One region of the Paraclostridium sp. AKS73 genome, then DNA from elsewhere that is predicted to be linked to it. Evidence: riboswitches for the same ligand, from Rfam matches in the RefSeq annotation. Region 1 holds a riboswitch; each other region holds the start of a gene.
The links. Region 1 has a riboswitch for cobalamin ahead of LEQ07_RS16380 (cobyric acid synthase). Riboswitches for the same ligand answer to the same signal wherever they lie in the genome.
Positions count from the first base shown of each region.

Region 2: another riboswitch for cobalamin. It lies ahead of LEQ07_RS17605 (ABC transporter substrate-binding protein); the one in region 1 lies ahead of LEQ07_RS16380 (cobyric acid synthase).
Region 3: another riboswitch for cobalamin. It lies ahead of LEQ07_RS12805 (ATP:cob(I)alamin adenosyltransferase); the one in region 1 lies ahead of LEQ07_RS16380 (cobyric acid synthase).
Region 4: another riboswitch for cobalamin. It lies ahead of LEQ07_RS14490 (energy-coupling factor ABC transporter permease); the one in region 1 lies ahead of LEQ07_RS16380 (cobyric acid synthase).

Region 1 covers NZ_JAIXHU010000039.1:20,252-22,448, forward strand. The annotation lists gene LEQ07_RS16380 (cobyric acid synthase) at 1-1,235, opposite strand, end outside; cobalamin riboswitch at 1,355-1,532, opposite strand; gene LEQ07_RS16385 (histidine phosphatase family protein) at 1,565-2,170, opposite strand; gene cobS (adenosylcobinamide-GDP ribazoletransferase) at 2,182-2,197, opposite strand, start outside.
Region 2 covers NZ_JAIXHU010000047.1:19,435-21,631, forward strand. The annotation lists gene deoD (purine-nucleoside phosphorylase) at 1-609, shown strand, start outside; cobalamin riboswitch at 802-979, shown strand; gene LEQ07_RS17605 (ABC transporter substrate-binding protein) at 996-2,015, shown strand; partial or broken gene LEQ07_RS17610 (FecCD family ABC transporter permease) at 2,121-2,197, shown strand, end outside.
Region 3 covers NZ_JAIXHU010000023.1:47,930-50,126, forward strand. The annotation lists gene LEQ07_RS12800 (ABC transporter substrate-binding protein) at 1-708, opposite strand, end outside; gene LEQ07_RS12805 (ATP:cob(I)alamin adenosyltransferase) at 720-1,229, opposite strand; cobalamin riboswitch at 1,474-1,646, opposite strand; gene LEQ07_RS12810 (hypothetical protein) at 1,720-2,197, opposite strand, start outside.
Region 4 covers NZ_JAIXHU010000030.1:10,066-12,262, reverse strand. The annotation lists gene LEQ07_RS14500 (hypothetical protein) at 1-260, opposite strand, end outside; gene LEQ07_RS14495 (energy-coupling factor ABC transporter substrate-binding protein) at 254-553, opposite strand; gene LEQ07_RS23125 (energy-coupling factor ABC transporter permease) at 525-731, opposite strand; gene LEQ07_RS14490 (energy-coupling factor ABC transporter permease) at 697-1,263, opposite strand; cobalamin riboswitch at 1,591-1,764, opposite strand; gene LEQ07_RS14485 (DUF1667 domain-containing protein) at 1,987-2,197, opposite strand, start outside.

The DNA of each region.
Region 1 (2,197 bases):
AGTAGTGATTTTCCTTTTATATCTGTTTCACCCATATGTATTTCATATCCCTTTACACTAATATCACTTAATGAATTTAAGTATCCATTTAAATCTTTATTTATAATAGCTTCAACTTGAGTTGTAACTTTTTCTTTTTCAAATTTAGTTTCTATATCTAAAAGTCCCATTCCATCAATCTCTTTTATAGATCCCTCTATACCTTCCGGGTCATATAATTTATTACCTAAAAGTTGATACCCTCCACAAATTCCAAATATTAATTTACCTTGTTTTTGTAAATCTTTTATTTGCTTTTCTAATCCGCTCTCTCTTATATAAATTAAATCCTCTATTGTATTTTTACTTCCCGGTATTATGACCATATCTGGGTCTGATAAAGACTCCCCTTTTTCTATGTATCTAATACTTACATCTTCTTGTATCTCTAGCATATGCATATCTGTAAAATTTGACATGTACGGTGTTCTTATTATCTCTATATTCACATCATTCTTTTTAAATTGTTTTTTAAATCTATCTGTTACACTGTCTTCATCTTCTATGTTTAAATCACTATATGGAACTACTCCTAGGACAGGAACTTTTATAATATCTTCTAGCATATCGATTCCCGATTGTAAAAGTTCTACAGTCCCTCTAAATTTATTAATGATAACACCTTTAACTCTTTCTCGTTCTTTTTCTTCTAATAAAATCATTGTTCCAGCTATAGATGCAAACACTCCCCCTCTATCTATATCAGCAACTAATACTACAGGTGCATCTGCAATTTCTGCCATTCCCATATTAGCAATATCTCTATCTTTTAAATTAATTTCTGCACAACTTCCTGCTCCTTCTAGAACAATTACATCGTACTCATCGCTCAAGTCTTTATAAGTTTGTTTTAGCATTAAGGCAAGGTCTTCTTTATAATCGTGATATATGCTAGAACTTACGTTATCAAGAACCTTTCCATTTACTATTACCTGACATCTATTTTTCCCTGATGGTTTTAATAAAATTGGATTCATTCTAACATCAGGTTCAATTCCAGCTGCCTCAGCCTGAGTAACTTGTGCTCTCCCCATTTCTAATCCATCTTTTGTTATGTATGAATTTAATGCCATGTTTTGAGATTTAAAAGGTGCTACACTATATCCATCTTGTTTTAGTATTCTACATAATCCAGCTGCTAAAGTACTTTTACCTACATTAGAAGCTGTTCCTAAAAACATTAATGATTTACTCATAATAAAAGTTTCCTTTCCAATTTGTATTGTTTTTTTATTGCAAAAAAAGACCTATCCAGAATGGATAGATCTTAAAAAGTATATACTTAACCAATTTTAAAATCCTTCACCCCGAAGACTTTATTTCCATAAACTAGGCAGGTCTCCTGACTCAGCTTCATCCTAGTCCTATTCCTTCCCGTAAAATCACAGTGGTGTCTAATAGTTTCGTCAGCATTACAGTAGCGGGGGCTGCAAAGGATTCTAACCTTTTTCCCTATTAATCTTTAATGAAGAACCTAATTTATGTCTATTTTTATGATGTTTTTTATATATGTTTGTGTATGTATTTATGTTAAATATAAAGTATTATTTAGTGTATGAATTACAGAAAATCCATCTACTATGTCTATAATACTAACTGATGCATTATCTATTTTAAAATTCCAGTGATACTCATGTGTATTTCCAATTAAATAAGAAATGATATTTCTTATTGTTCCTGCATGAGCGCATATCAAAATGGTTTTATCTTTATTACAATCCAATATATAATTTATTTCTTTGCAAACTCTGTTATAAGAATCTACTAAACTTTCCCCATTTGGATATTTATATTCAAATCCATTTTTAATTATTTTTTCAAATTCTTCTCGGAAATTATTTTTTATATATTCAAAATTCATTCCTTCAAAGTCTCCAAAACTAATTTCTCTAAGATTCTCACTCTCAACAATGTCTAAGTTTTTAGATTTAGCTATATCCTTTATCGTATTCTTAGTTCTAGTAGATGTAGTTGTATATATACAATCAATATTTTCTTTTTCTAAGAATTTATTTAGCTTAAGTATTTGTTGTTTACCTAAATTACTTAATTCACTATCTATATGTCCAGATAAGTTTCCATCTATATTATCCTTTGTTGTAGCATGTCTTACTAATATAAGCTTTGACATAATCTCACCTCTTATTTTAATCCAAAT
Region 2 (2,197 bases), on a different contig from region 1:
TTCTTAGAAGACGTTGTTCAATACAACACTGTAAGAGGTATGAATGGTTACACTGGATACTATAATGGCAAAAAAATATCAGTACAAGGTACAGGTATGGGATGTCCATCAATAGGAATATATACATATGAATTAATACATTTTTATGGAGTTAAAAATCTTATAAGAATAGGTTCTGCAGGAGCTTTACATGAAGATTTAAAAATGCATGATATAGTAATAGGTATGGGTTCTTGTACAGATTCTAATTATGCATCTCAATACAACTTACCAGGGACATTTGCACCAGTAGCAAGCTATGAGTTACTTAGCAAAGCTGTAGATGTTGCAAAAAGTCAAGGCGTTGAGCCTAAAGTTGGAAACATACTATGCAGTGATGTATTCTATGGAGATGAAGGATTAGATTCTTTAGCAAAATGGACTAAAATGGGAGTGTTAGCTGTAGAAATGGAATCAGCTGCACTTTATATGAACGCTGCAAGAGCTGGAGTTAATGCTCTTTGTATATTAACAATTTCTGATTGTCCTTTCAAAGGAGAAGCAACTACTGCTATGGAAAGACAAACTGCATTTACAAGAATGATGAATATAGCTTTAGAATTAGCTTAATATAAAAACTCGCCTTTATAGTATAAACTGTGAAAGCGAGTTTTTTTTATGTTAAAAAACTTAAATATTAATGGTTTTTACACTTAAAGGTCTAATTAAATAATGCAAGTAAAGTAAGAAATTGATATAGATTAAAAAATAAGATGTCGAAATTTTGCAATTTATAGAAAAATGAATCGGATTATGGTAACATTATAAATATAAATACTAGGTTTTTATTAATTAATAGGGAATGATGTGGAAATCATCAACAGCCCCCGCTACTGTAATTACGGACGAGTCTTTTTTTAGCCACTGAAGAATTTCTTTGGGAAGGTAAAGATTAGGATGATGTATAAGTCAGGAGACCTGCCTAGATAAAACCAACTTTCGGAGGGAGAGACAAAATGAAAATATCAAAAATCAAATTAAGTTTGCTTAGCTTAGTTATAGGGCTAAGCTTTGTAGGGTGCAGTAAAACTCAAATTAAAACTGAAGACACTACTACAATAAAGGTAGAAAAAACAAATGAAACAAAGGATGATTACTATCCAGTAACTATTACTACGCATAATAGTAACAAAGAAGAAATAAAGGTTACTATAAAAGAAAAACCTAAAAAGGCGCTGGCAGTTTATCAAGACTCTATAGAAACTATGCTAGCACTAGGGTTAGAAGATAATATAGTTGCTGCAGCCGGGTTAGATCATAAGGTTAAAGATGAATATCAAGAAGCCTTTAAAAAGGTTAAGTATTTAGATGAATTTACACCTTCTAAAGAAAATACTATGATGTTACAACCAGACCTTATAGTGGGATGGGATTCTTTGTTTACAGATAAAACTTTAGGAACAGTAGACTTTTGGCAAGACAAAGGTACAAATACATACATGGCATTAAATAGTGGAGCAGTAGAGCATAAGACTATTAAAAATGAATGTGAAGATATATTAAATATAGGTAAAATATTTAACGTTGAAGATAAAGCTAAAAAGATAGTTGATAATATAAATAAAAAAGTAAATGAAGTTGTAGAGTCTGAAAAAGGCAAAAAGCAACAAACTACTTTAATAGTTGAATTTTTAGATGATAAAATTAGTGGATATGGGAAAAGCACTTTAGGTGGAGATATGGTAACTAAACTAGGTGCAAAATTATTAAATGAAGATGGCAACTCACTAAGTAAAGAAGATTTAGTAAAATTAAATCCAGACAGTATATTTGTAGTATATATGAATAGAGATGATGATAGTAAAAAATCTGAAGAAACTAAAAACTTAGTTATGAATGACAAAGCATTACAAAGTTTAAATGCAGTTAAAAATAATAGAGTTTATCCAATAGAACTAGGACAAATGTATTGTAGTGGAGTAAGAACTATAGATGGAATAGAAACTTTTGCAAATGGAATTTATCCAAGTAAGTAGAAAGAGGGACATGGACATATGCAATCAATGAAAAGCTTAAGAAAATATGAAAATAATGAAGAGAAGGGCTTTGTGAAAACAAAGCCTTTATATATATTAGTTATTATGGGTCTTATTATTGCTTTAATTTTGTCTATTTTATTTGCTGTAACAATAGGTTCAAGTGACATCAGTATAAAGCA
Region 3 (2,197 bases), on a different contig from region 1:
TGGATTTTTTTCTATAACTGATTCCTCACTAGGTGATATCCAAGCTTTTTGATCAGCGAATATATTTTCTCCACCTACTAACTCTATCATCTCATTTAAAAATGTTCCATTTCCAAAGCTATATAGATTTGGTGCTGGCCCAATTTCAAAGTAAACTTTCTTTTTATCCTTTATTGTTTTTCCTATTTTAGCTATTTCATTAACTTGAGATTTCATATTGTCTACAATCTCTTGTCCTTTTTCTTTCGTACCAGTTATATCAGCTATAAACATGATATCATCGTATATACCTTGTATACTATCACTACTTGGTATATATGCAACACTTATACCAGACTCTTTAGCTACTTTAAATGGATCTTCACTATTTCCAGTTTTATTGTGTCCTGATGCTATAATCATATCTGGCTCTAAAGATACTATAGCCTCTGCATCCGGATTTGCAAAATCTATTAATTTTATATCTTTAGGTAATCCAGGTATGTCAGCTGAATATTTATCAACAGCTACTAATTTATCTGCAAGTCCTAATTCAACTAACACTTCTGTATTAGATGGAGCTGTTGATATTATTCTTTCTAATTTTTTAGGAACTGTAAAATCATTTCCTTCTCTATCTTTTACTACTGTTTCTTTTTGACCGCATCCAGCGACTGCAAGCATAACCACTAAAATAGTAGTTATTAATGTTAAAATTCTTTTTTTCATTTTCATTCTCCTTACTTATAATTTTTACTTATAAATTCAGTTTCTTGTATTCCTTCATCTTTATTAAGCTTTATAGCTAGAACAAAAAAATACCCAGACAATAGATTCGCAAAATCAAATAATAATTCATCTACATCATTTCCATTTTCTTTATATCTATGTAATAATCTTACTAATGCTTTGCATTTTGTCCTTATAATATGTGCATAACTACCACAGACTCCGCCTTGAGGCAAAACAAACTTCTCAAAAATACCTTTTATTTCATCTTGATAGAATACGGTTCTAGATTCTAACCATTTTAACTCATCATTTGTTAAGCTTACAAATGTTCTAAGCGATGCATTCATGTGATATACAAGTTCATTTATCTTACTTAATTCTTTTTTTAAATTTTCATCTTGAACAAAAGCCCTTAATAGTCCTATTGTACTTGATATCTCATCTGTAAATATTTCATAATCGCATCTTAAATCATCTGATTTATCATATAAAAATGGATACGCTAAATATTTTGACATTTTTTCATTCCTTTCGTGTTGATTTTACATAACAATGATATAATTCTATTTTTTTATCTAATTCCTTTTATTGAGATTTATTTGTAAAATAAATAATTTTCAATAAATTAATTATAAAAGCTTAATTAAAGTATACGTCTTATACAATTTTACACTCATAGTTTTTCAATTTAAAAAGACATACTCAGAGAGTATGCCTTAATCTATTCGTGTATAATCGCCTTTATCCAACCCTCAGAAGATAATTAGCCTTTAAGCATTGGCAGGTATCCCGGCTCAGCTTCATTCTACTCTCAATCCTTCCCAATTTCTCAGTGGATACTTAGATTTCGTCAGCTTTACGGTTACTGGGGTAGCTTAGAATTTTCATCTAATTCCCTATTAAGTCTATTGACACCTAATACTTACTATTTAATTGTTATATAATCCATTATACAACAATATAAAACAATGTTCATTATATATTTTCTAATTTGGTAAAATAAAATTTCTATCTATTTTTTCTACTTCTTATAAAGTCTATTATAATGTATAATACAATTAATACAGTTACAATCATAACTATATCCATTATCATAGGGCTAATTCCCATTCTATAACCCATATATCTAAATGGATTATATCCTCCAAAACCAAAAAAGCCTCGCCCATATGCTTGTGGTATATATGTTCTTCTACTAGAGCTACCTCCATAGTCATCATCATAATCATTCTTTTTATTTTTAGAATTTGTATTGTCATTAGCATTTGATTTTGAATTTGTATTTGGTTTAGTACTAAAACTTCCCGAATCAGGCTTTGTTGTGCTTGATTTTGGATTTGTCGTATTATTATTTGAATTATTTCCAGTACTTCCTTCATTTATTGTTGTATCAGGCTTTGGTTTAGTGCTAAAACTTCCTGAATCTGGTTTTGTTGTACTTGATTTTGGCTTTGTATAACTACTGCTTGGTTTGCTAGTGCTAGAA
Region 4 (2,197 bases), on a different contig from region 1:
AATGATATATTAATCAAATTTAACCCAATACCTATAATTAAAAAAATCATAGGTATTTTCAAACATTTAATGTATAGTTTCATATCTACGCTTGCTATAAATAGTATTAAAACTGTCATAACTAGCATTATAAGTATATGTATATTTACATTTTGAGTAAGCATAGAAGCTATAACTCCTATAAATGTAATTCCTAGTTTTATTAATGGGTTTACATCTTTTATATTATTTAAATATGCACAGTTGTCAATTTCTAACATTTATCTTTTTTTCCTTTTTTATACCCTAAAAAGTATCCAATTATTCCTGCACCTATAGCTGCTTGAGTAGAGAAAAGTAAACTTTCAATCTCACCACTAGGTGGTTCGTATAAACTATTAAACCAAGGTTTATAATTAGGATTTATTTCACTAATTAAAGATTCTGCTTCTCCATCAGCGCCTCCGTATTCAGCAGTTGAGTTTAATATTAACGGAGTTATTATTAAGATTACTGTTAAAATTAATAATAGTATATTTTTATTTCTAGTTTTGACTTTCGAATTTGTACTCATCTTCTACAACTCCTTCTTCATTTTGTGTTATTAAATTGTATACTAATGTAGTTAATAATCCTTCTGCAATTGCTATAGGTATTTGAGTTATAAAGAATACACCTAAAAATTTTACTAATGACCCTAATATACCTCCTGCTGGATCAGGAAATGCTAATGCTAATTGAGTTGCAGTTATAGTATATGTAGCTAAATCTCCTAATGCTGCTGAAAAAATACACTTTTTCCTGTACTAATATTTCTTTTTTACAGAATTTAAATATTAAAAATGATACTATAGGACCTACTATAGCCATAGAAAAAGCATTTGCTCCTAAAGTTGTAAGTCCTCCATGTGCAAGAAGTATAGCTTGAAATAATAAAGCTATAGTTCCAACTACTGCCATTACAGATGGCCCAAACAATATTGCTCCTAGACCTACACCAGTAGGGTGTGAACAACTACCTGTTAAAGATGGTATTTTTAAAGCTGATAATACGAATACAAATGCACCTGCTAGAGCTAATAGTACTTTCTTTTTAGGATCAGCTTTTACTATTTTATTTATTGATTTTAACCCGTATATGAAAAATGGTATAAATACGACAGTCCATAATATAGACCATTGCATAGGTAAGAATCCTTCCATGATGTGCATTGCATGTGAAGTCACAGGATTTAAGATTACAAGTAGTAACCCTGCTATAACTGATAATTTTAAATAATTCATTTTAAATCCCTCTCTTTTTTATTTAGTACATTATTGTTTCATGTGATAAAATGACTAAATCAATTCTAAGTTTTAAAGGGCATACATAAAAATTCGCTTTGCTCATGTCGCCAACGACTTCGTCCGTTGCTCAAAAAATTTTTACTCCCAAAACCTAGTATTTTAATATAACTAAATTTTATAGAATACCTATAGTTTTTTGTAAGCATACTTTACTTAAGCGTAAAAAAATCCCAATCTTTGGATTAGGATTTAATAACATTATAAAGTGGACATAGTAATTTTAAACTACGATACTTTCAATTATTTTCCTTCACCCCGAAGAACTTAATTTTTCAATTATAGGCAGGTCTCCTGGCTTAGCTTCTCTTTACTCCTTTTCCTTCCCGTAAAATTTACAGTGGTCCCAAAAGTTTCATCAGCTTTACAGTAGCGGGGGCTGCAGAGGATTTTAACCTCTTTCCCTATTAATTTTAAAAAACCTATAATCTCTAATATTTAATTATAATTTATCACATACTCTATATATTATATATAATTCTATAAAAATTTCTATATTCCTCTAAAATTTTTATTTTTATTTTATACTTAAGTATATTTAACCAACTATATAGTTATTACTAAAATAAGTTATACACTTTAATAATTCTAACAATAAAAGTAACCTCCTTTAAATATGTTGATATCTAAAGAAGGTTATTTTTATTGTCCATTAATTTTTTATTATATACAATCTCTTAATTCATGATCACTATTTTTATCACTTGTATTCATACTTTCCATACTCTTAGAACTTACAATATCAACACCTGTTCCTAATATGTCTTTAACTATAATATCTCCCACATTAACAGGTGCACATACACATACTTTGTCTAAAACTTTCATAATATCAAACATTAACTCTTTAGGTACAGAATCATTAGTTTTAACT